Parazoarcus communis: one gene and its partners. The protein of the gene in region 3 binds, or shares a complex with, the protein of the main gene of each other region. Links are inferred from orthologs where the notes say so. Each region holds a gene or a part of one and is shown on either strand. Other genes may lie near its edges.

Evidence for each region.
Region 1: the proteins of CEW87_RS16830 (region 3) and pnp are in contact, whole or in part, in a cryo-EM structure (PDB 9QH0), measured with the Escherichia coli proteins. The link is inferred for Parazoarcus communis from one-to-one orthologs.
Region 2: the proteins of CEW87_RS16830 (region 3) and eno are in contact, whole or in part, in a solved structure (PDB 2FYM), measured with the Escherichia coli proteins. The link is inferred for Parazoarcus communis from one-to-one orthologs.

What each region holds. Positions count from the first base shown.
Region 1 is NZ_CP022188.1:4,262,091-4,266,140, reverse strand. Bases 1,142-4,050 are described here. They hold pnp (polyribonucleotide nucleotidyltransferase), read left to right. Parts: upstream 1,142-1,499; coding sequence 1,500-3,602; downstream 3,603-4,050. Other genes in these bases: dksA (RNA polymerase-binding protein DksA), read right to left, coding at 3,702-4,050; rpsO (30S ribosomal protein S15), read left to right, coding at 1,142-1,335. Outside these bases: 30S ribosome-binding factor RbfA, read left to right, coding at 1-51; tRNA pseudouridine(55) synthase TruB, read left to right, coding at 64-987; more of rpsO, read left to right, coding at 1,066-1,141. UniProt on the Escherichia coli protein: Involved in mRNA degradation. Catalyzes the phosphorolysis of single-stranded polyribonucleotides processively in the 3'- to 5'-direction. Also involved, along with RNase II, in tRNA processing.
Region 2 is NZ_CP022188.1:3,110,851-3,121,135, reverse strand. The notes cover bases 7,482-10,285. They hold eno (phosphopyruvate hydratase), read right to left. Parts: upstream 9,624-10,285; coding sequence 8,340-9,623; downstream 7,482-8,339. Other genes in these bases: kdsA (3-deoxy-8-phosphooctulonate synthase), read right to left, coding at 9,750-10,285; ftsB (cell division protein FtsB), read right to left, coding at 7,933-8,232; CEW87_RS14185 (cyclic nucleotide-binding/CBS domain-containing protein), read left to right, coding at 7,482-7,911. Also shown: CEW87_RS22890 (autotransporter outer membrane beta-barrel domain-containing protein), read right to left, coding at 1-2,034; CEW87_RS22440 (hypothetical protein), read left to right, coding at 2,476-3,135; CEW87_RS14205 (gamma carbonic anhydrase family protein), read left to right, coding at 4,423-4,962; CEW87_RS14200 (DMT family transporter), read right to left, coding at 4,917-5,852; CEW87_RS14195 (SIMPL domain-containing protein), read left to right, coding at 6,022-6,717; CEW87_RS14190 (C40 family peptidase), read left to right, coding at 6,773-7,390; more of CEW87_RS14185, read left to right, coding at 7,480-7,481. UniProt on the Escherichia coli protein: Catalyzes the reversible conversion of 2-phosphoglycerate (2-PG) into phosphoenolpyruvate (PEP). It is essential for the degradation of carbohydrates via glycolysis.
Region 3 is NZ_CP022188.1:3,683,685-3,694,764, forward strand. Bases 6,181-9,779 are described here. They hold CEW87_RS16830 (Rne/Rng family ribonuclease), read right to left. Parts: upstream 9,399-9,779; coding sequence 6,381-9,398; downstream 6,181-6,380. Other genes in these bases: CEW87_RS16825 (low molecular weight protein-tyrosine-phosphatase), read left to right, coding at 6,181-6,276. Outside these bases: CEW87_RS16795 (LysR substrate-binding domain-containing protein), read right to left, coding at 1-355; CEW87_RS16800 (MFS transporter), read left to right, coding at 459-1,661; CEW87_RS16815 (amino acid aminotransferase), read right to left, coding at 2,374-3,579; excinuclease ABC subunit UvrB, read left to right, coding at 3,724-5,796; more of CEW87_RS16825, read left to right, coding at 5,806-6,180; CEW87_RS16840 (RluA family pseudouridine synthase), read left to right, coding at 9,813-10,772; CEW87_RS16845 (HAD-IA family hydrolase), read left to right, coding at 10,765-11,080. UniProt on the Escherichia coli protein: Endoribonuclease that plays a central role in RNA processing and decay. Required for the maturation of 5S and 16S rRNAs and the majority of tRNAs. Also involved in the degradation of most mRNAs.

The DNA of each region.
Region 1 (4,050 bases), 570 kb from region 3 along the record:
CAGACCGTGCGCGAAGACGAGGCACGCAGCCGGGATGAGAACGACGACTGATTGCGTGCTGTCTTGAAGCGTACTCAGCGCAAGATCATTCGCCGTGCGGTTGATGGTGTGCTGCTGCTCGACAAGCCCCAGGGGCTGACGTCGAACGCGGCGCTGCAGACGGCTCGCCGTCTGCTCAACGCAGCTAAGGCTGGCCACACCGGCACGCTCGATCCAATGGCAAGCGGCCTGCTCCCGCTGACTTTCGGGGAAGCCACCAAGTTTTCTCAGATGCTGCTCGATGCGGACAAGGCTTACGAGGCCGGAGTGCAGCTGGGTGTCGATACCGATACGGGCGATGCCGAGGGGAAGGTGCTTGCAACGCATCCTGTTGCAGTGAGCGAAGAAGCGTTGCGCGAGGTGTTGTCGCGATTTGTCGGTGACATCGACCAGGTGCCGCCGATGTATTCGGCACTCAAGCGCGATGGAAAACCCTTGTACGAATACGCGCGTGCGGGCATTGAGCTCGAACGCAGTGCGCGCAGGGTGACGGTCTCCTCGATCGACCTGGTGTCCTTCGACGGTAGCCGTTTCGTGATCCGTGTGGATTGCAGCAAGGGGACCTATATTCGTTCGCTTGCGATGGATATCGGCGCGGCCCTGGGTTGTGGCGCACATCTTTGTGCTTTGAGGCGAACGCGGATCGGCGTCTTCGGTATCGAAGACGGTGTTCCGCTGGCGCAGCTCGAAGCTGCGGAGATGGACGCACGGGACGGAATGCTGGCGCCGGCAGATACGCTGGTCAGCGTTTTTCCGCGTATCGATCTCGATGCGCAGCAGGCCCAGTACATGCTCCAGGGGCGGCCGTTGAGCCTGACGGAGCAGGGCGAAGGTTTTGCCCGGATCTACGGTCCGGATGCTTTTCTCGGTCTTGCCGAGTGGAAGCCTGACGGAAAATTGTGGGCGAAACGCCTCATCGCAACGGGTGAGGCGAATCAAAGTACGTGATTTTGATTGAATTCTTGGTGCGGCAATGGGTATAATCCGCCGCTTCTGATTGGTCGAACGAAAAGAGTAAACACGCACATGTCTCTCGATATTGCAACCAAGGCGCAAGTCGTCTCCGATTACCAGCGCGCTCCGGGCGATACCGGTTCGCCGGAAGTCCAGGTCGCCCTGCTGACCGCCCGTATCAATGGCCTGACTGGCCACTTCAAGGAACACGCGAAGGATCATCACTCCCGTCGTGGTCTGCTGAAGATGGTTAGCCAGCGCCGCAAGCTGCTCGACTACCTGAAAGGTCGCAATGCCGAGGGTTATCGTAGCCTGATCGAGCGTCTGGGCCTGCGTAAGTAAGTCGCTGCTCGTGATCAGCCCGACAGCGCCCGAAACGGCTGCCTGAGCAAGCAAAAGCCGGGGCGACCCCTTAGGGTCGCTCCGGCTTTGTCACATTCAGGACGGGTTTCTGGCCTGTTCCTGCAGTTGTTGTTCGCTGCATCTAATGTTTAAAGGAATTTCCCTTGCCTACTTCCATCAAGAAATCATTCGCTTACGGCGCGCACACCGTCACCCTCGAGACCGGCGAGATTGCTCGTCAGGCCGGTGGTGCCGTGATCGTCAATATGGACGACACCATGGTGCTGGCCACCGTGGTTGCGGCCAAGGAAGCCAAGCCCGGTCAGGATTTCTTTCCGCTGACCGTCGATTACGTTGAGAAGTTTTACGCTGCCGGCCGTATTCCCGGTGGTTTCTTCAAGCGTGAAGGCCGTCCGACCGAGAAGGAAACGCTGACCTCGCGCCTGATCGACCGCCCGATCCGCCCGCTGTTTCCGGAAGGCTTCAATAACGAAGTCCAGGTCATCGCGCTGGTCCTGTCGCTGAACCCCGAAGTCGACGCCGACATCCCGGCGATGATCGCCGCTTCGGCTGCGCTGGCAATTTCCGGTGTGCCTTTCAGCGGCCCCATTGGTGCTGCACGCGTGGGTTACGCCGATGGCCAGTACCTGCTCAACCCCACCACCGAGCAACTCAAGACGAGCGAACTCAACCTGGTGGTGGCCGGTACCGAAGCCGCCGTGCTGATGGTCGAATCCGAAGCGCGCGAACTGTCCGAAGAAGTCATGCTTGGTGCCGTCGTGTTCGGTCATGAGCAGATGCAGCACGCTATCCGTGCGATCAACGAACTGGTCGAAGTGGCCGGCAAGCCGGAGTGGGACTGGAAGGCGCCGCTCGCAAACGAGGCTCTGATTGCGCGTATCGACGAGCTGGCCAAGGCTGACCTCGAAGCCGCTTTCAACATCACCAGCAAGCAGGCTCGCAGCGCCCGCATCAGCGAGATCCTGAAGGCGACCGTCGCCGCGCTGACCGATGGCGTCGAAGTGCCGCCTTCGCTCAACGAAGTGAAGGACATCTTCTTCAATCTCGAGTCCGGTATCGTCCGTAGCCGCATTCTGAACGGCGAGCCGCGTATCGACGGTCGTGACACCCGCACCGTGCGTCCGATCGAGATCCGTACCGGCGTGCTGCCGCGTGCCCACGGTTCCGCACTGTTTACTCGTGGCGAAACCCAGGCGCTGGTGGTTGCCACCCTCGGCACTGGCCGCGACGAACAGATCATTGACGCGATCGCCGGCGAGTACCGCGAAAACTTCATGCTGCACTACAACTTCCCGCCGTTCTGCACGGGCGAGACCGGTCGTTTCGGCATCACCAAGCGTCGCGAAGTCGGCCATGGCCGTCTTGCCAAGCGCGCACTGATCGCAGCCCTGCCGAAGCCGGAAGACTTCAGCTACACCGTGCGTCTGGTGTCGGAAATTACCGAATCGAACGGTTCGAGCTCGATGGCTTCCGTGTGTGGTGGCTCGCTGGCGCTGATGGACGCCGGTGTGCCGATGACGGCTCACGTGGCAGGTATCGCCATGGGCCTGATCAAGGACGGCAACCGCTTCGCCGTGCTGACCGACATCCTGGGTGACGAAGATCACCTCGGTGACATGGACTTCAAGGTGGCCGGTACCGAAAACGGTATTACCGCACTGCAGATGGACATCAAGATCCAGGGCATCACCAAGGAGATCATGAAGGTCGCGCTGTCGCAGGCGGGTGAGGGGCGTATCCACATCCTCGGCCTGATGAAGCAGTCGCTCGACACCGCGCGTGTCGAAGTGTCCGAGTTCGCGCCGCGCATGATCAACATCAAGATCAACCCCGAGAAGATCCGCGACGTGATCGGCAAGGGCGGTGCGGTGATCCGCGGTCTGCAGGAAGAGACCGGTGCCGTGATCGAGATCCAGGACGACGGCAACGTCACCATCTCCTGCGTTAGCGCCGAAGGTGCCCAGGCTGCCAAGGCCAAGATCGAGGCAATTACCGCCGAAGTCGAAGTCGGCAAGATCTACGAAGGTACGGTCGTGCGTCTGCTCGACTTCGGTGCCATCGTGAACATCATGCCGGGCCGCGACGGTCTGCTGCACGTGTCGCAGATCGCCAACGAGCGCGTGAATAACGTTGCCGACTACGTCAAGGAAGGTCAGGCTGTCCGCGTCAAGGTCCTTGAGACCGATGAGCGTGGCAAGATCCGCCTGAGCATGAAGGCGCTGCTCGAGCAGGCTGCAACGAACTGATCGGCGGAGTTCGCCGAGGATCAAAAAGGGACGCCTCGGCGTCCCTTTTTTTGTGCGTGTATCGCGTGCGGCAGTCTGCCGCGCTGCGGAGAGATCTCCCTAGCGCGCGACCTGGCGTTCGCGGATCTCCTCGAGCGTCTTGCAGTCGATGCACAACGTGGCCGTAGGACGCGCCTCAAGGCGCTTCAGGCCGATTTCTACGCCGCAGCTGTCACAGTACCCATACTCGCCTTCCTCGATGCGCTGGAGGGCCTCGTTGATCTTTTTGATCAGCTTGCGTTCGCGGTCCCGGCTGCGCAGCTCGAGCGACAGGTCGGATTCCTGGCTGGCGCGGTCATTCGGGTCTGCAAAGGATGTCGTCTCGTCCTGCAGCGTGTGGACGGTACGTTCGATATCGTCGGACATTTCCTGACGGAGCGCAGTGAGCATTTCGCGAAAATGTGCGTTC
Region 2 (10,285 bases), 580 kb from region 3 along the record:
GCCTCCGCCGCCAACACTCTGAGCAAAGATACCTATGGCGCTGGTGCCGTAGGTCGTGAAATCGCCAGAGCTGAGCACCGTCACCAAACCGCCGTCACCTCCGCTGCCGCCATCGCGACCGAATGCAGCACCAAAACCAATGCTGTCGAGATCCGAAAAGCCGCCGCCAATGCTACCAGCCTGGCCGCCACCGCCGCCGATGCTCTGTGCATAGATACCATAGGCGCCTGCGCCCGAGGTAACGATCCTGCCACCATGAACAATATCCACCTCGCCGCCGTTGCCCGCAGCACCGCCGGCACCGCCGATGGCGATTTCGCCGAGGAGCCCGATTCCAACGTCCGCATCCTCGCCCTGTCCCTTACCTTTGGCATAGGCTTGTGCCTCTCCGCCGCCGCCACCTATGCTTTGCACAAAGATCGCATGTCCTTCAAGGCCTTTTGTGCTGATATCACCCTGGTTATCGACACTTACCTTTTCACCGTCTGCACTGACTCCACCGCTGGCACCAACGGTGACCGACAGGCTATGTGGCACCAGACCGCTCAATTCGCCTTCCTTGTATGCCTCGTGAAGCGTCTTGGCAATCTCCAGCGCACTAAGAACGTCCCCCGCAGCATCCACCCAGTCGCCGACCTTGCCCAAAATGCCATCGACAAGGCTGCCACCGCCACCTCCGACACTCTGTGCCAGTATGCCGCGTGAAAGCTCACCCTCGGTGCTGATCGAGCCGCGATTGACAACGCTTACTTTGCCGCCCTTGTTGCCGTCACCTCCATTACCACCAGCGCTCAATTCGATACCCCAGCTTGTGACCTCGGTATCCTTAAGCGGCAACAGACCTGAGCCAGACAGGCTGATCGCCTCGGCACTGCCACCACTACCGCCACCGCCGCCTATGCTCTGAGCGAAGATACCGTGTGAGATGTCGCCGAACGTCCGGATTGCACTGTCGTTGATGACATCGACGGCTCCACCGATGTTGCCTTTTCCACCTATTCCTCCAAATGCACCCGTGAGCGTCAGAGAGGAGTTTTCATCGCCGAGTGCCAGATCATTGTCAAATTTCAGTACGAGACTGGATCCACCCTGACCACCGCCACCACCGATGCTCTGTGCAACGACGCCGTGCGAACCATTTCCATGAGTCTCGATCTGTCCTGAAAGCGGTAAGGTGACGGTCCCTACGCTTACATTTCCACCCGCGCCTCCCTCGCCGCCATTGCCGCCAACACTGAAAGCGCTGGTGATGCTCCAACTCTTGTCCGAACTCCCGGCGCCGAGCCCCACTGCCGTACTGATGCTTGTCCCGCCAGCGCCGCCCCCACCGCCCACGCTGTTTGCATAGATCCCGTGCGAACCGCTACCCCAGGTTGCAAGCACTCCCTGGCTGGCAACCTCCACCGCACCTGCTGCACCGCCCTTGCCACCGTCACCGCCGACCGACAGCGAGAAACTCTTGGGCACTCCACCGAATGCCCCTGCGCCGGAGAAGGCAAAGCCGCCGTCGCCTCCACCGTCGCTGGTACTCTGCGCCCTGATCCCGTGGGAACTCATGCCGTTTGTAGTGATATCAGCCTGGCTAACGACGGTCACAGTGCCTCCCGACCCGCCATCACCGCCATCTCCACCTACACCAAGCGACACCGAAACGGGGCCACTGATGGAAACTGAGGCCGCGACGGCCAGGCCACCAGACCCACCACCACCTCCGATACTCAGTGCATGAATACCGGATGACCAGTCGCCCGTGGTGGCAATCGCACCCCGTATTGGATCCAGCTTATCGCCGACAGTGACAGTGTCCCCTGCACCACCCTCTGCACCTTTTCCGCCAACGCTCGCTGAAATGCTGTAGCCAGTCGAAGCCGCGACGGAAATACTGTTTCCGCCAGACCCACCTCCTCCGCCAATGCTTTCGGCAGCAATTCCCGGCGCCCCGCTTCCCTGGGTACTGACGGCGCCGTCGGCCAAAACGGCAACCTTTCCGCCCTTGCCGCCCTTCTCACCATCACCACCCCTGGCAAAACTCAAGGCGCCTTTGTCGCCAACAGCAATACTGACTGCAAGGCCACCGTTTCCGCCGCCCCCGCCGATGCTGCTACCCTGGATTCCAGTAGCATTCTCGCCAGCGGTGGAAATCGTGCCGCCCCGGCTGTCGACGGTCACATCACCGCCGTCCCCACCTGCACCACCACTCCCCCCCCAGGCAAAGCTGACGTATGCACCCGCGGAAACCGCAGCGCCGCCATTCCCCCCGCCACCGCCGATACTCTCGGCAAGAACAGCCGTGGAACCGTCTGCGAAGGTGGCGACTCGGCCGCGGTTGTTAACACTAACCGTACCGCCCGCACCACCGCTTCCAGCGCTGCCGCCAAATACGTATAGGCCGAGCGCGCTCCCGCCACCCCCACCACCGGTGCTCTCGTCAAAGCCGCCGACACTTCTCGCAAAAATGCCATAAGAATTATTGCTGTGAGTTTCAATCACGCCAAAATTGTTGACCTGTACAAGGCCTCCATGGCCAGCGTTCTTACCAGCACCACCGCTTCCAACCACCAACCCGCCAATTCCTCCGCCGTCACCTCCCAGCCCGCCCTGGCTCTGCGCCAAGACACCATGAGACGCCTCCCCGCGCGTGGAAACATCGCCGTTGTTGGTGAGGATCACCCAGCCACCGTCACCAGCCGCGCCTCCATCGCCACCTTCTGCCGCGCTCAGGCTGCCGTACCCGCCTCCACCATGACCACCGTCGCCACCTTCACTGAGGCCGTACATGCCGTAGGCATTATTACCAAGCGTGACAATGCTTCCAGCGCTGAGCAACGAGACACCGCCACCAAGCCCCCCACGCCCACCGTTCCCCCCGTTTCCGGTGCCTTCCAAACTGTTCCTGCCGTCGCCTCCATTACCCCCGTTACCGCCCCAACTGTGTCCAAAGATTCCGTTGCCGCTTCCACCAGTACTGGCAATGTCGCCAGCAAAGTCGACCATCACATCTCCACCAGACCCAGCATTTCCCCCTTTTCCACCCTGGCCTGGAAAATACTTAAGCCCAGTTCCTTCTCCACCCTGACCGCCATTTCCGCCGCCGGATTCGATATGAATCCCATGAGCAGCATTCCCTTTGGTTGAGACCTGCCACATCCCGCTACGTACGCGGGTTTCCAAGCCGGCACCAGCCCCGCCCGAATGCCCGCTATCGCCGGTAAACTCAAGAAATCCGGAGTCATCTCCTTTCCGTCCGGTACTCCCCAGACTAAAGAATCTGATGCCAACAACGCCATCAACTGGCGCAACGTCAGCAGTCAGGCTGCGAACCTGCAAGACGGACGGACTGGGAGGCGAGTTGATTGTGATTCCAGCAGAGAGATCGCCATCGCAGATCATTTCTCCTGCCACAGTGCTGCAGTCTGCATGGGCGTTCATTGCTGCCAATGACACCACTGCTCCAGCAGCGCGGGCGGTCGCCCTGAGAAACCGGCTGTCGAACGGAAAACCTGAAAGGCCGATCGTTTTCATATCAACTCCTTCCTGTCCACCGCACGTCTGCCAGTGATTAGCGAACGGAATGCGCCCAGCCAAGCCCACACGGAGAAAACCCACTCGGGCGGCGCGATCACGAACGGCAGCCAGTACATGTAACAGCCATTGCGGCAATTAAAGGAGTGAAGACACGACCGGCGTTACGCGGCGCCACCCATCGGATGCCCTCCCTGTACGGCGCCGTTCTCATTGTTTGTAAGGCACCACGACTCAAGCTGCCACGCAAGTAAGCCTGTTGTTAATACTAGACTCCACCACAGGCGCGAGTAAATTCAAGTTCCCCAGGCCGGGTACCCAGGCGCGATGCTCGACGCGCAGGATTACACGGTCAAAGCGTACGAAGCGGAACTAGTGGGCGTGTGACTGAGGCTATCGGGGAACCCCGTCTCTTTGAGCGACGAGGTGAGCAGCAAGGCTAATCGGTGCCATCCAGACGCAGAAAAGCAAAAAGCCAACCCCGAAGGATTGGCTTTTTGCTTGAATATGTGGCGCGCCCGGAAGGATTCGAACCTCCTACCCCTTGGTTCGTAGCCAAGTACTCTATCCAGATGAGCTACGGGCGCTTTGTACTGCTTTTTACTCACTGCCTTGCAGCAGAGAAGCGACATTTTAGAGCATTTCTAACATTTGTCAACTTCTTTTGCGTTTTTTTGAAAACTTTCGTTTTCACCGGAAGACTTTCGTGCTGTCCGTCCAACGCAGGGCGCGAATTATGCATCTACTGCTACTGGAGTGCAAGCGCCCGAACGAATTTATTTTCATGCCCCATTGCGGCACGGCATTCACCTGCTTGAGATACCCACAGCCTCCCCTCCAGTTGCTATGATCAACGCCCCCTAAGCGGCCCGCCGCAGCAACAGGATAGTGAGAATCTGAATGAGCATTTACGCCTTGGGCGATCGCACGCCCCGCCTGGGTGAAGGCACCTGGATCGCACACAACGCCACGGTAATCGGTTCGGTAGAGACCGGGCAGAATGTGAACATCTGGTACAACGTGGTCATCCGCGGTGACAACGACCCGATCGTGATCGGCGACAACACCAATATTCAGGACGGCTCCGTGCTTCACAATGATGACGGCGTGCCGCTGACAATTGGCGCCAACGTCACGGTTGGACACATGGTGATGCTGCATGGTTGCAGCATCGGCGACGGCAGCCTGATCGGCATCAACGCTGTGGTGCTGAACAACGCAGTCGTCGGCAAGGATTGCATCATCGGCGCCAACGCGCTGATTCCGGAAGGCAAGGTGATTCCGGACCGATCACTGGTCGTGGGTTCGCCCGGCCGCGTGATCCGTGAGCTGAGCGACGCCGATATCGCCGGCCTGCGCGCGAATGCCCGCCACTATGTAGAAAACGCGCAACTCTACAAGGCCGAGCTGCGCCCGCTAGAGCCCTCTGCCGCAGCTTGAGGCGCTTGCGCCGTCGCATCCGCTGCAGGAGATGCTTCGGCGCGCGTCAGCCAGATCACCGCTGAAAGAATGACGGCGCCGCCAAGCAGCTGATTTGCCTGTAACGGCTCCGCCAGAAACACCGCTGCAAGCAGCACGGTAACCACCGGTTCGAGCGTGGACAGGGTCGCTGCGTCCGCAGCGCCCAGGCGACGTATGCCGGCAAAGAGGCTGACCATGGCAACGACGGTCGATACCACGGCGATCGCGCCAACCGCCAGCCAGCCTGAAAGCGTCGCCGGAAAGGGTGTCGGGAACGCCGCGGCAATGCCGCCGAAGACGATTGCGGCGGCAAGCATGACGACCGTTGCGGAAGCGATCGGATCTTCGCGGTCGAGCACCAGACTTCCGATCAGGAAGTAGACGGAATAGATCAGCGCCGCCAGCAAGCCCAGCGCGATACCAAGCGGTTCGCCCGACAAGTGGCCGCCCAGCGTCAACGCGGTCCCGACCAGTGCAAGCAGCACTGCACACATGCGTGCGACGGTCAGGCGCCGCCGCAGCAGCACGGCCCCGAGCACCGTGACAAGAAACGGATACAGATAGAGCAGCAGCGCCACGAGACCGGCTGCAGCGTGATTGAGCGCGGTAAAGAAGCTCAACGACTGCCCCACATAGAACAGCCCGCCCATCGCCGCCAGCACGAGCAGATTGCGCCCCCGTGGCCAGCGCCGGCGAGTAATGAGCATGCTCACAGCCAGGACGCTGCCGGCCAGCAGAAAACGCAGAAACAGCACCGCGACCGGCCCGGCACCGTCTGCGTAGGCATAGCGGGCGAAGACCGCCATGGCGCCAAACGCGGTGGCCGACAGCGCGACAAGCAGGACACCGACGAGACGATCGCGATTCATGGGGGCGGGCACAGAGGAAGGACGCGCAAGCATGCCCACCCCCTCGCCACGGGTCAAGATGGGTGAACAGGAAGCCACGCGCATTTACCGTTGTCATTTACACCTGCATACCCGCTTCGGGGCGACGATGCGGTATACATTGCGCTCCTCCCCTTCTCTTGGAGCCCTCATGCGTACTGCCCGCCCGCTGATTGCAGCCCTCCTCGCCGTGACCGCGCTGACCGCCACGGCTGCCAACAACGACACGCCGCCGCTGCGTACCGTGGATCTATCGGCCGAAGCCAGCCAGGCGGCCACCAACGACCTAGGCATCGCCCAGCTCTATGCCGAGCAGTCCGGCCCCGACGCGGCCGTCGTTGCACGCCAGGTCAATCGCAGTATCGCTGCTGCGCTGGAGACGAGTCGTCGCTACGCTGACATCAAGACCCAGTCGGCAGGCACCTCGACCTGGCCTGTATACGCCAAGGGCGGCGGCAAGATCGAAGCCTGGCGCATGCGCTCGGAGATCCGGCTCGAGAGCCGGAACAGTGCGGCCCTGTCCGAACTGGTCGGCAATCTGCAGCGCGAGCTCGCGGTCTCGCAGATCACGCTGCAGCCGGCGCCGGAAACGCGGCGAAAGGCGGCCGACGAGGCCACCGTCGACGCTTTGCGCAGTTTTGAACAGCGCGCCACGCTGATCGCCAGCACCCTGGGCAAGCGCTACCGGATTCATCGTCTTAATGTGTCGGAGTCTGGATATCGACCGCCTGTTTTCGCCAAGATGCGCGGGGCTGCGATGATGGCCGAAGCCGCCCCGGCGCCGATCGAGGGCGGCGAAAGCGAGGTATCCGTCACGGTAAGCGGCAGTATCGAACTGCTGGACTAGACTGAAGCCCCCAAGGGGGTGGACGCGTCTGCGCTGATCGCCTATCTTTCAACGCATGCCGAATTGCCCCCATACCGCTCACATCAGCGCAGCACGCGGCTCTCAGCCAGCACTTGAAGCCTGCACGTCCGCCCCACCCTCTGTCGGGCGGACGCTTTCGTTCACGCTGGCACTTGTGCTTTCGGTGCTCGCCGGCTGCAGCACCACGCCGACATCCGGGCCGGTCTCATCCCTGCCGCAGTCCGCACCGCAAACGCCCGACCGCGATTACTTCGCACTCGACAACTCGGCGCAGACTCAGGAGCTGGTCCTCTACGCGCTCGGGCTGCTCGACACCGGCTACCGCTTTGGCGGTCGCAATCCCGACGCAGGCCTCGATTGCAGCGGCATGGTGAGCTACATCGTTGAGCAGATCAGTGGCCGCAAGCTCCCGCACAACGCCGCGAGCATTGCCGACCGAACCCGCCCCATCGACCCGGCCGAATTACGGCCCGGTGACCTGGTGTTCTTCAATACGCAGAAGAAGCGCCACTCGCACATGGGCATCTATATCGGCGACGGCAAGTTCGTCCATGCACCGTCGAGTCGTGGCGTGGTGCGGGTCGAGCGGCTCGACAACCGCTACTTTGCCCCGCGCATCGACGGCGCGCGCAGCCTGCTCGAAAGCAGCTGACCGGCAGCAGGGGTTTCCCGTCTTGAATGTCGCTGCACTGAAACCTAAGGTGAATAAGCTGCAGGAACCATAACGGAGGAGACACCAAAATGCCGATGAGAAAGGTGGGAGACGTAATTCGGGGCCAGACCGTCGTGACCGCAGCCAGGACGCTGAGCGTGTTCGAAGCCAGCAAGAAGATGGCGCAGGCACGGGTTGGCGCCATCATGGTCGTGGAGGGCGAACGCCTGACCGGGCTGTTCACCGAGCGCGACGCACTGAACAGAGTGCTGGCGACCGGACTGGACCCGACCCGAACGACGCTGGCCGATGTGATGACCACCACGCTGCAGACCATCGATGCCGAACAGCCACTCGGGCACGCCATGCACCTGATGTTTGAAGGGGGCTTCCGGCACGTCCCGGTGGTAAAGGGCGACCGCCCCATTGGCATGGTTTCGGCGCGTGACGCACTCGGAACCGAAATGATTGCGTTCGAACAGGAGCTTGAGCAGCGGGCATCGATCACCGAACTGCTGTAGCGCCGGCAAGCCCGCGCAAAATTACTGAACCGGCTCCGGCCGGTTCGTTGCTTTCTGGGGGATCTGCACAAAGATCTCACCCTCGCGCGTCAAGCCAAGTTCGTAGCGCGCGCGCTCTTCGATGGCGTCATTGCCCGACTTGAGGTCGCGCACCTCTTCCTCGAGACTGGCATTGCGCTGCTCGAGGCGGTAGTTCTCGTCGCGCTGCGCCTGCAGCTGCCGGTCAACGTCCCACACACGCAGCCACCCACCCTTGCCCAGCCAGAGCGGGTACTGGAGCACGACGACCAATACGGCAAGAATCATTACAGGCCAACGCATGTCGACATCAGGCGCCAAGAAAAACATTCATAGAATAGACAAAAGGCCGGCGGATTATCCGTCGGCCTTTCCTCGGGATCAACGCGGCCGCAGCCGCGTCAGCCGGATCAGCGCAGATTGTAGAACGCGCGCGTACCCGGGTAGCTGGCGGTATCGCCGAGATCTTCCTCGATGCGCAGCAGCTGGTTGTACTTGGAGATGCGGTCCGAACGCGACAGCGAACCGGTCTTGATCTGCATCGCACGCAGGCCGACAGCGATATCGGCGATGGTGGAGTCGTCGGTTTCACCCGAACGGTGCGAGATCACTGCGGTGTAACCCGCCAGCTTTGCCATCTCGACGGCAGCAAAGGTTTCGGTCAGCGTACCGATCTGGTTGATCTTGATCAGGATCGAGTTGGCCACGCCCTGCTCGATACCTTCGGCAAGAATCCGGGTGTTGGTCACGAACAGGTCGTCACCCACGAGCTGGACTTTCTTGCCCAGACGCTCGGTCAGATGCTTCCAGCCAGCCCAGTCACCCTCGGCCATCGCGTCCTCGATCGACACGATCGGGAACTTGTCGCACAGCGTTGCCAGGTAGTCGGTAAAGCCTTCAGCGGTCAGCGACAGGCCTTCGCCCTTGAGCTCGTACTTACCGTCCTTGTAGAACTCCGAGGCAGCGCAGTCGAGCGCGAGCAGCACGTCACGACCCGGCTCGTAGCCGGCGGCGATGATGGCTTCCTGGATCAGGTTGAGCGCTTCTTCGGTGCCGGACACGTTGGGTGCAAAACCACCTTCGTCGCCAACGGTCGTCGGGTAACCCTTCTTGTCGGTGATCTTCTTCAGGTGATGGAAGATCTCGGCGCCACAGCGCAGGGCTTCGCGGAAGCTGGTCATGCTCACCGGCATGATCATGCATTCCTGGATGTCCAGGCTGTTGTTGGCGTGCTCGCCGCCGTTGATGACGTTCATCATCGGCACCGGCATCACCATCGGGCTTGCACCGCCGAAGTAACGGTACAGCGGCAGACCGGCCTCTTCAGCCGCAGCCTTGGCCACCGCCATCGACACTGCCAGCATGGCGTTTGCGCCCAGGCGGCCCTTGTTTTCGGTACCATCGAGCTCGATCAGGGTGCGATCGATGAAGGCCTGCTCTTCGGCGTCGAGGCCGATGATGGCTTCGGCGATCTCGGTATTGACGTTCTCGACCGCGCGCAGCACGCCCTTGCCGAGGTAGCGCGCCTTGTCGCCGTCACGCAGTTCGATGGCCTCACGCGAGCCGGTCGACGCACCGGACGGCACTGCAGCCCGGCCCATGACGCCGGATTCGAGCAGCACGTCGGCTTCGACGGTGGGATTGCCACGGGAGTCCAGAATTTCGCGGGCGATCACATCAACGATTGCACTCATTTTCGTTCCTGTTTCAGTTACGGATTTTGAATCTGTCGTATCCCGACCAGACACATGCGGCGCGAATTAGACACTGCATCCACAAGTCATGTCGACTGCGGCAGCGCGGCATCGCGTCTGCAGACTTCAGAGTGTCTGTTCGAGCAAGGGGCCGGCCTTGACCAGCGCATCGATCTGCTTGAGCGTGGCCAGCAGGGCTTTCATCTTGGGCAGCGGCCATGCATTGGGGCCATCGGACAAGGCTTTTGCCGGATCGGGATGGCTTTCCATGAACAGGCCGGCCACGCCAACCGCAACCGCCGCCCGCGCCAGCACCGGCACGAACTCGCGCTGACCGCCCGACACCGAGCCCTGCCCGCCCGGCAACTGCACCGAGTGAGTAGCATCGAAGACGACCGGGCAACCGGTTTCGCGCATGATCGCCAGCGAACGCATGTCGGAGACGAGATTGTTGTAGCCGAAAGACACACCGCGCTCGCACACCATGATGGTGTCCGCGCCGCCATTGGCTTCGCGCGCCTTGTCGACGACGTTCTTCATGTCGCCCGGCGCCAGAAACTGCCCCTTCTTGATGTTGACCGGCTTACCCGAGGCGGCAACCGCATGGATGAAGTCGGTCTGGCGGCACAGGAAGGCAGGCGTCTGCAGCACATCGACAGCGG
Region 3 (11,080 bases):
AGCGCTCACGGTAGCCGGAAATCAACGGAACAACACCGTGGAGCATGAAAGGCGTGGCGGCATCTACACGCAGCCGCCCAGCCGGCCGTTCGCGGCGGATCGAAAGATCTTCTTCGGCGCCCTCGACGCAGGCGATGATCTCTCTCGCACGGTCGAGAAAAATGGTGCCTTCCTCAGTCAGCTCCAGACGTCGCGTGGTGCGGCGAAGGAGTGTCGTGTTCAGCTTGTGCTCCAGCCGCCCCAGGGTTCGGCTGACTGCCGATACGGTCAGCCTCAGATGGTCGGCCGCACGCGACAGCGCACCCGCATCGACCACCGCGATCAACGTCCGCATTTCATCCAGGGTTGTCTTCATTGTTGATATAAACGCAAATATTTTTTCAATACTATGGACTTTATAGCATAAGTGATTTAACCCACCATCGCATTCTTTCAACGCTCAACACAAGGATGCAAGCATGCCAATCGCGCTATTCGCGCTGACCATCAGCGCTTTTGCCATCGGGACGACAGAGTTCGTCATCGTTGGCCTGATCCCGACCATCGCTGCTGACTTGTCCGTCAGCCTGCCGTCAGCCGGGCTACTCGTCAGCCTCTATGCGCTCGGCGTCGCCGTCGGTGCTCCGGTGCTCACCGCCTTGACGGGCAAGGTGCCACGCAAGGCGCTGCTTCTCGCCCTGATGGCACTGTTCACGGCGGGCAACCTGGTCGCCTGGCAATCACCAGGTTACGAGTCCCTGATCGTGGCGCGCATCCTGACCGGACTGGCCCACGGCGTCTTCTTCTCGATTGGGTCGATCATCGCAGCGAGCGTGGTGCCCAAGGAGAAGGCCGCAAGTGCCATCGCGATAATGTTCACTGGCCTGACTGTGGCCTTGGTGACGGGTGTGCCAATGGGCACGTTCATCGGTCAGCACTTTGGCTGGCGCGCCACGTTTCTCGCCGTCGCAGCCCTGGGTGTGATCGCGTTCATGGGAAGCCTGATCTTTGTCCCCAGGAACGTACCGCACAGCAAGCCGGCTACGCTTCGTCAGCAGATCGGCGTGCTGGCGCAGCCCCGGTTACTCCTCGTCTACGCGATGACCGCCGTGGGCTACGGCGGTTCGTTCATCGCCTTCACGTTCCTGGCTCCGATTCTTGAGCAGATAACGGGTTATTCAGCCAGCGCGGTTGGCGGGGTCATGCTGGCTTATGGCGTCTCGGTCGCGGCTGGCAATCTGTGGGGCGGCAAACTTGCAGATCGAAGCGGGCCGATCCCGGCGCTGAAACTCATTTTCCTGCTGCTCGCTGTCGTGCTGGCAGTTCTGAGCATCACCGCTCCGAATCGCTGGTTGATGCTTGTCACCGTACTGGCGTGGGGTGGTGTTGCCTTCGGCAATGTGCCGGGTCTTCAAGTCTATGTGGTCAAGCAGGCGCAACGCTTTGCTCCGCAGGCCGTGGATGTGGCTTCGGGCCTGAACATCGCAGCCTTCAACGTCGGCATTGCGGCTGGCGCCTGGGTGGGCGGCTTGATCGTGACCCACGTTGGCCTCATCCACACTGCATGGGTTGGCGCGCTGGTGGTACTCGTCGCATTGTTCCTGACAGTTTGGGCCGGGAGGCTGGATCGGCGCGATGCAGAGATCGAACTGTCGGCAGGTATTGCGCCAGTCACGCCGTGAGGGGGCAGGGGAATAGAAGCCCGGGTTTTCGACTGCGATGGAACGCTTGTTGTCAGATCACCGCCGTAATCGAACGCATGGCCCGCTGCATTCCGTTCTGGCTGGCAAGGTCAGCGCAGGGGCTGTCGGGGCACGTGCCGATTGAACTGGTCGAAAAGCCGTACGAGCGCGGGCTGACGCTAAGACCGGCTGGCTGTGCAAACTGAATGGCCCCGGGTTCTCTGAACATCTTCGTTGCGTCACAGCTTGAGGCTGCGGGATGTCTGGAGGCTCCGGGGCAATCTACCTCGTTCGGTCGCCGAACGACGGAAGGCGTAGCCATCTGAGCAATCCTGATGCTGACTTCGCATCCCGTGAACGCAAAAATGCCACCCCGAAGGATGGCATTTTCACTTTGCTTCTGGCTCCTCGACCTGGGCTCGAACCAGGGACCTACGGATTAACAGTCCGGCGCTCTACCAACTGAGCTATCGAGGAATAAACTCTTGCTGCAACGTTTTCTTGGGGTTCCCCCCGCGGTCGCAAAAATCGCGTGCAGCCGCTGCTGAATTCTTCTGGCTCCTCGACCTGGGCTCGAACCAGGGACCTACGGATTAACAGTCCGGCGCTCTACCAACTGAGCTATCGAGGAACAGAGGCGCGCATTGTAGGCTGCGCCTTCTGGTTCGTCAAGAAATAAACTGCATTTTTTTATGCAGCCCGTCTCTCCTTCTTACTTCACGACTGCGGCAATGGCCTTGGCGACGTAACCGATGTTCTTCGTGTTCAGTGCGGCCAGGCAGATACGACCGGTCGACACGGCGTAGATACCGAATTCGGTCTTGAGTTGCTCGACCTGTGCAGCGGTCAGCCCGGTGTAGGAGAACATGCCGCGCTGCTTGATGACGAAGGAGAAGTCCTGTGCCACACCAGCAGCCTTGAGCTGTTCGACCAGACTGGTACGCATGTCGCGGATGCGGTCACGCATGCCGGCCAGTTCATCTTCCCACTGCTGACGCAGCTCGGCGGAGTTGAGCACTGCTGCAACCACGGCGCCACCATGGATCGGCGGGTTGGAGTAGTTGGTGCGGATGACGCGCTTGACCTGGGACAGCACGCGGGCGCTTTCTTCCTTGGCGGCGGTGATGATCGACAGCGCGCCCACACGCTCGCCGTAGAGCGAGAAGCTCTTGGAGAAGGAGCTGGAGACAAAGAACTGCAGCCCGCTGGCGGAGAAGGCGCGCACAGCGACGGCGTCGGCTTCGATGCCGTCGGCGAAGCCCTGGTAGGCCATGTCGAGGAAGGGGACCAGGCCGCGGCTGCGGCAGGCGTCAACCACATCGTTCCACTGGGCGTCGGAGAGATCGGCGCCGGTCGGGTTGTGGCAGCAGGCGTGGAGGATGATGATCGAACCGGCGGGCAGGCTGTTGAGCTTGGCCTTCATGCCTTCGAAGTTAACACCGCGGGTGGCTGCGTCGTAGTACGGATAGGTTTCGACCGGGAAGCCGGCGGCTTCGAACAGGGCGCGGTGGTTTTCCCAGCTCGGGTCCGAAATGTACACCGTCGCGCCCGGCTGCAGGCGCTTCAGGTAGTCAGCGCCGACCTTGAGCGCGCCCGTGCCACCAAGGGCCTCGATGGTCACGACCTGGCCGTTGGCGATGAGTTGCGAGTCCTTGCCCAGCAGCAGGTTCTGAACTGCAGTGTTATAGGTGGCTGCGCCTTCGATGGGCTGATAGCCGCGCGGCGGCATCGCTTCCAGGCGGACCTTCTCGGCTGCGCGAACGGCACCCAGCAGCGGAATCTTGCCGTTGTCGTCGTAATACACGCCGACGCCGAGGTTTACCTTCTCAGCACGCGTATCGGCATTGAAGGCCTCGTTGAGACCGAGGATCGGGTCGCGGGGTGCCATTTCGACGGCGGCGAAGATCGATGCAGACATGTTAGCTCCAGTAGCACTTGCGGTTCACGCCCGTCCGGCAGGGAAACTGGCCGTGCCTTGACGCGCGTTTTGGGAAATAATCGTTGTTTGCCCGAGCTGGACCCTCAAGTTCGGGCGTCAGCTGAAACAATCGGAAATTCTAGCATGCAGAGTTCAGACGGTAGCGCCTCAGCGAGCACGACAGACGTTGTTACCTTCGAAGGCAGCCCGTTTCGTCTGCACCGGCCCTTTCCGCCCGCTGGCGATCAGCCGCTTGCGATCGCGAAACTGGTCGAGGGGGTCGAGGACGGGCTGATGTACCAGACCCTGCTCGGGGTGACCGGCTCCGGCAAGACCTACACCATGGCCAACGTCATCGCGCAGATGGGGCGTCCGGCGCTGGTGCTCGCGCCCAACAAGACGCTTGCTGCGCAGCTCTATGCGGAGTTTCGCGAGTTTCTTCCCGAGAACGCGGTGGAGTATTTCGTCAGCTACTACGATTACTACCAGCCAGAAGCCTATGTGCCGTCGCGCGACCTGTTCATCGAGAAGGATTCGTCGATCAACGAGCACATCGAACAGATGCGTCTGTCGGCCACGAAAAGCCTGATGGAAAGGCGCGATGTGGTCATCGTGGCCACCGTGTCCTGCATCTACGGTATCGGCGACCCGGTCGACTATCACGCGATGATCCTGCACCTGCGCGAGGGCGAGAAGGTCGGGCAGCGCGACCTGATCCAGCGTCTGGTGGCAATGCAGTACACGCGCTCCGATATCGATTTCCGTCGCGGCACCTTTCGCGTGCGGGGTGATGTGATCGACGTTTTCCCGTCCGAGAACGCCGAGTTGGCAATCCGCATCGAGCTGTTCGACGACGAGGTCGAGCATCTGACCCTGTTCGACCCCCTTACAGGGCACCTGAAGCAGAAGCTCGGGCGCTTTACCGTCTACCCCTCGAGCCACTATGTCACGCCGCGTGAGACGGTGCTGAAGGCGATCGAAGCCATCAAGGACGAGCTCAAGCTCCGCGTCGAACATTTCTATGGCGAGAATCAGCTGGTCGAAGCGCAGCGAATCGAACAGCGCACGCGTTTCGATCTTGAGATGCTTAACGAGATGGGCTTCTGCAAGGGCATCGAGAACTATTCTCGCCATCTCTCCGGACGCAGCCCGGGCGAGCCGCCCCCGACTTTGATCGATTACTTGCCGCAGGACGCACTGATGTTCATCGACGAGTCGCATGTGTCGATCGGGCAGGTGGGGGGGATGTACAAGGGCGATCGCTCGCGCAAGGAGAATCTGGTCAATTACGGCTTCAGGCTGCCGTCGGCGCTGGATAACCGTCCGCTCAAATTCGACGAGTTCGAGCGTCTGATGCCGCAGACGATTTTCGTCTCTGCCACGCCTGCAGCGTACGAGGCCGAACACCAGGGGCAGGTAGTGGAGCAGGTCGTGCGTCCCACCGGTCTCATCGACCCGCTGGTCGAGGTCCGTCCGGCAACGACTCAGGTTGACGACCTGCTCAGCCAGATCAAGGCCCGGGTTGCGGTGGGTGAGCGGGTGCTGGTGACCGTGCTGACCAAACGCATGGCCGAGGATCTCACCGACTACCTCAACGAGAACAGCGTCCGCGTGCGATATCTGCACTCGGATATCGATACCGTCGAGCGCGTCGAGATCATTCGCGATCTGCGCCTGGGCGAGTTTGATGTGCTGGTAGGGATCAACCTTCTGCGTGAAGGCCTGGACATTCCCGAGGTGTCGCTCGTGACCATCCTCGACGCGGACAAGGAGGGCTTCCTCCGCTCCGAGCGTTCCCTGATCCAGACCATAGGTCGCGCTGCCCGTCATATCAATGGCACGGCCATCCTCTACGCCGACCGGGTCACGCGTTCGATGCAGCTCGCGATCGATGAAACAGAGCGCCGGCGGACGAAGCAGATTGCCTTCAACGAGGCAAATGGTATCGTTCCCAAAACCGTCACCAAGCGGATCAAGGACATCATCGACGGGGTCTATTCCGTGGACGATGAGAAAAGGGCTTCGGTTGCAGCCGAAGCGCGGGCTGACTATGCGCTGATGGACGAGAAGGCGCTGGCCCGGACAATCAAGAAGCTGGAAAAAGAGATGCAGGAGCATGCTCGCAACCTCGAATTCGAGAAGGCTGCAGCGGCTCGGGATGAACTGTTCCGCTTGAGGGAGCGGGCGTTTGGTGCTGATCAGCACGGAAACACCTAAAGGGAGAGCATGAAGAGAATTCTTTTTGTATGTTCGGGAAATATCTGCCGTTCGCCTACCGCTGAGGGCATTGCCAGGCACTTCATCGAAACATCCGGGCTTGAGTCCGACTTCGAGGTGGACTCGGCAGGCACGCAGGGCTACCACGCGGGAGAGCCGCCCGATCCACGCGCCATGAAAGCTGCGGCGCAACGCGGCTACGATCTTTCGCCGTTGCGCGCGCGCAAACTCGAGATTACTGACTTTCAGCGCTTCGATCTGCTGCTGGCAATGGACAGAGGGCATCTGGAGCACATGGTGCGCAACTGCCCCGAGGTCTATCAGCCCAAGCTCGCGCTGTTTCTCGAGTTTGCGCCCGAGCTTGGGGAGGAAGAGGTGCCCGACCCGTACTATGGCGGCGTGAACGGCTTCGAGTTTGTTCTGGATCTGTGCGAGAAAGGCGTCGATCGCCTGCTCGGTGGCGCCCTGGACGGCCGCTGACCGACTCTCGGGGTCTTCCGCTCAACGCGAAAAAAATGGCCGCAGGGGAGTCCCCCGACGGCCATTTCTACACCATGCCGCCCGGTCGGGCGGCATTGACGTGATTACTTCTGCGTTTCTACCTGCTGCAAGGGCTCTTCAGCGATGACGACTGCAGCACGCGGCTTGCGGCCAAGTTGCTGCGGCGCTTCCGGTGCGCCGTTGCCAAAGCTGACCTTCTTGTCCTGGCTGGTTTCGATCATGACCAGGCCAGCGTCTTCGAGCACGCCTGCAAGGTCAATCGGGCCCAGTGCTGCAGGTGCCTGTGCAGACGCACTTGCTGCAACCGGAGCGACTTCCTCGACAACAGCAGGGGACTCGACTTCGACTGCCGCGACGACCGTTTCAGCTTCGACGGCTGCGGATGCAGCTTCTGCCTCGACGGCAGCCGGTGCCACTTCAGCAGCGATCGTTTCGACTGCTTCAAGGGCTGCCGGAGCAGTCGTTTCAACTGCTGCAGCGGCAGCCTCGACCGGCGCTTCGATAGCGGCGGGTGCCTCGATCTCGGTCCTTACCGGATCGGTAGCGGGCTCTTGTGCCTCGGCCGCGCTGGATGCTTCAACAGCCGGTTCAGCTGCAGGCACTTCGGCTGCAGCTGTCACGATTGCTGGCACCTCAACTTCGGCTGCAGCAGCAACGGGAGCCATCTCGGTTGCAGCTGCGCGCACCGGCATCGGTGCCGGCTCGGCGTTAACCGAGACTTCGACCGGGCTCGCCGATTCGGAGACAGCGACAGGCAACTCAGCGGCAGTCTGTTCAAGGGCTGCATCGCTGACCGTAGCCGCGGCAACAGCCGCCGTGGCCACAGCTGCGGTCGAGCTCTCGGAAGCGGAGCTATCGCTGTCGGCATTTGCCTGCTGATCAACCGTTTCCTGGCTTTCACCCGGGCGGCGGTCACGACGTCCCCTGCTGCGACGACGACGCTTCTCGGGTGCGCCTTCTTCGCCTGCAGGCGCTGCGGTCACAATCACTTCTGCGGCGCCTGCAGCGACGATGGCTGCGTTATCGGCCATCTGCTCGGTGCTCGCTTCTGCTGCCTTTGCATTGTCGTCCTGACGCGGCTGACGCTGACGACCGCGACCACGGCTGCGGCCGCCTTCTTCAGAGCGTTCGCCACGTTCGGTGCGCTCGCCACGTTCCTGACGCTCTTGCGTCTGGCGTTGAGGCTTCTCGCGCTCCGTGTTCTCGGCTTTCTCGGCACGGGCGCCGTTACGCGTGTTGCCGCCTTCGCCTTCTGTGCGTTCGCCGCGTTGGCCGTCACGACGTCCATTGCGACCACCACGGCGCTCGCCACCGCGCTCGCCGCGACCGCGCGATTCGCGCTTCGGCGTCGTTTCAGCGACAGGTGCCGGCGTGGGTGCCGGGGTCGGCTCGCCCGTCAACCAGCCGAGGAAGCGTGCAATCAAGCCCTTTGCGGGTGCTGCAGCAGCTACGACAGGGGCGGCTTCAGCGCGCGGTGCGACAACGGGCGCCGGCTGAGCGGGCGAGATGCCCTTCACGGCAGCTTCCTGGCGCGCAGGCTTGTCGCCTTCCTTGGCGGGCATGCCGATTTCGGTTTCGGTCGGCTGGTGGACCATCTGGTAGCTGGCCAGCGCGATGTCTTCCTGGTTAAGCTGGTCGTGGCGCAAGCGGACGATTTCGTGCGCCGGCGTTTCCATGTGCCGGTTCGGCACGATGATCAGCTGAACCTTGTGGCGATACTCGATGCGTGCGATATCAACCCGCTTCTCGTTGAGCAGGAAGGTAGCGACATCGACTGGCACCTGCAGATGCACTGCACCGGTATTGTCCTTCATGGCCTCTTCTTCGAGGATGCGGACGATGTGCAATGCCGACGACTCGGTGCTGCGGATGTGGCCGGTGCCATTGCAGCGCGGGCAGGTGATGTAGCTGGTTTCGGCAAGTGCCGGACGCAGGCGCTGACGCGACAGCTCAAGCAGACCGAAACGACTGATCTTGCCGGTCTGGACACGGGCGCGGTCGTGGCGCAGTGCGTCGCGCAGGCGGTTCTCGACTTCGCGCTGGTTCTTCTGCGACTCCATGTCGATGAAGTCGATGACGATCAGGCCACCGAGGTCGCGCAGGCGCAGCTGACGCGCAATTTCGTCGGCCGCTTCAAGGTTTGTGCGGAACGCGGTTTCCTCGATGTCTGCACCCTTGGTCGCACGACCGGAGTTGACGTCGACCGAGACCAGAGCCTCGGTGTGGTCGATCACCACGGCACCGCCGGAGGGCAGGCCGACCTGGCGCGAGTAAGCCGATTCGATCTGATGTTCGATCTGGAAACGCGAGAACAGCGGAACGTCGTCGTTATAACGCTTGATCCGGCTGACGTTGCCCGGCATGACGTGAGCCATGAACTGGTGAGCCTGTTCATGGATTTCGTCGGTGTCGATCAGGATCTCGCCGATGTCGGGCTGGAAATAATCACGAATGGCGCGAATCACCAGGCTGCCTTCCTGATAGATCAGGAACGCGCCGGTCTGGCCCTGGGCTGCGCCTTCGATGGCAGTCCAAAGTTGCAGCAGGTAGTTAAGGTCCCACTGCAGTTCTTCGGCGCCGCGACCGATTGCTGCCGTGCGCGCGATCAGGCTCATGCCCGCAGGGCTCTCGAGCTGATCCATGACTTCGCGAAGTTCAGCGCGCTCGTCACCCTCCACACGGCGCGATACGCCACCGCCGCGGGGGTTGTTCGGCATCAGTACGAGGTAACGGCCGGCCAGCGAGATATAGGTGGTGAGCGCTGCACCCTTGTTGCCGCGCTCGTCCTTCTCGACCTGAACGATCAGTTCCTGACCTTCGCGCAGGGCTTCCTTGATGCTGGCCTTGCTGGCATCTACGCCGGGCTGGAAATAGGAACGCGAGATTTCCTTGAAGGGCAGGAAGCCATGTCGCTCAGCGCCATAATCAACAAAGGCGGCCTCGAGGCTGGGCTCGAGGCGAGTGATGACCGCCTTGTAGATATTGCTCTTGCGTTCTTCCTTGTTGGCCGATTCGATGTCGAGGTCGATCAGTTTCTGACCGTCAACGATTGCGACGCGCAGTTCTTCTGCCTGCGTCGCATTAAAGAGCATTCGCTTCATTTTGGATCGTTCTCCCGCGCAATGCACACGGGCAGGACGAACGGCGCGCACCATCGCGCTTTCCGGGGTCAGGAGCAGTTGGGTAGGGCTACTTTCATCCGGTAGTCAATATTGGCTGTGATGGGTCGGCTGGTCGATACTCTCTTGAATCTGTCTGCCAGTGTCCTTGGATCAGCAGACAAATGCATTTGATCCTGCGTATGTGTTGCGCGTCTAAATCCAACCGTGAGGCTGGATGGGTGTGTCGAAGTTTGTCGATTGCGTTACCATCGGCGCCTTTTTGGGCTTCGTGTGGCACGCTTCGGTTTTCCGGGAGCGCTTGTGCGGGCTCATCGTCGTTCATCCTCAACCGCCTCGTGGCGCGAGGGGATGCCGACCGCAACCGGAATCAACCGCAGGGAAGTATATTTCAGGATGACGACTCAAGGCAAAGCGATTGCGGTTCGGCACGAAAGGATTGATGAGGCTGCCGCTGGTCAGCGCATCGATAACTACCTGTTGCGTATTGCAAAGGGCGTGCCGAAAAGCCATGTTTACCGCATTTTGCGCAGTGGAGAGGTGCGGGTGAATGGGGGGCGTGTGCAGCAGACCTACCGCCTGGTGGTGGGGGACGAAGTGCGCATTCCGCCGATGCGAATCTCCGAGTCGGCGCGTTCCGTTCCACCTCCGGCGGGGAAAGCGTTGCCGGTCGTGTATGAAGACGACGCGCTTCTTGTCATCGACAAGCCTTCCGGCAAGGCGGTTCATGGCGGCAGCGGCATCAGTCACGGGGTGATTGAGCAATTGCGGGTTCAGCGTCCCGAGTTGAAGATGCTCGAGCTTGCGCACCGCCTTGATCGCGAAACGTCCGGGCTGCTGATCGTTGCCAAGAAGCGCTCTGCGCTGACTGCGCTGCATGACATGATGCGCGAAGGCGCAATGGAGAAGCGTTACCTGACCCTGGTGCCCGGACGCTGGATCAACCCCGTTCAGCACGTCAAGGCGCCGCTGTACAAGTATCTGACCCCGGAGGGGGAGCGGCGGGTTCGGGTCAGCCCCGAGGGCAAGCCGTCGCATAGCATCGTCCGGCTGGTGCGGCGCTGGAAGCGGTTCAGTCTGCTCGAGGTCGAACTCAAGACCGGCAGAACGCATCAGATCCGCGTCCATCTTGCGCACCTCGGCTTTCAGTTGTGCGGGGATGACAAGTACGGCGATTTCGCGCTGAACAAGGCGCTGGAAGGTGAGGGTCTGAAACGCATGTTCCTGCACGCAGCGAAACTGAGTTTCGTTCATCCGCTCACGGGTGAGCAGCTCGTGCTTGAGGCGGCACTACCGCCGGAGTTACAGCAATTCATTGATCGACTGGATGCACGGGAGCCCGAAAAGAATGGCTGAACGCTTTGATCTTGTTGTGTTTGACTGGGACGGTACCGTCCTGGATTCTGCCTCGGCCATTGTGCGATCGATACTGGCTGCGTGCAGGGATCTTGGTTTGCCTGAACCCAGCGAAGAGCGCGCGCGCTACGTGATTGGTCTCGGGCTCGGCGATGCGCTGCGTCATGCGGTGCCCGAACTGGCTGAAGAGCAGTACCCGCGTATGGTTGAGCGTTATCGCCACCACTACCTGGCTGGAGATCAGGATCTGACGCTGTTTCCCGGGGTGGCGGGCACGATCGAGTGGCTGGTGGGGCAGGGACGCTATC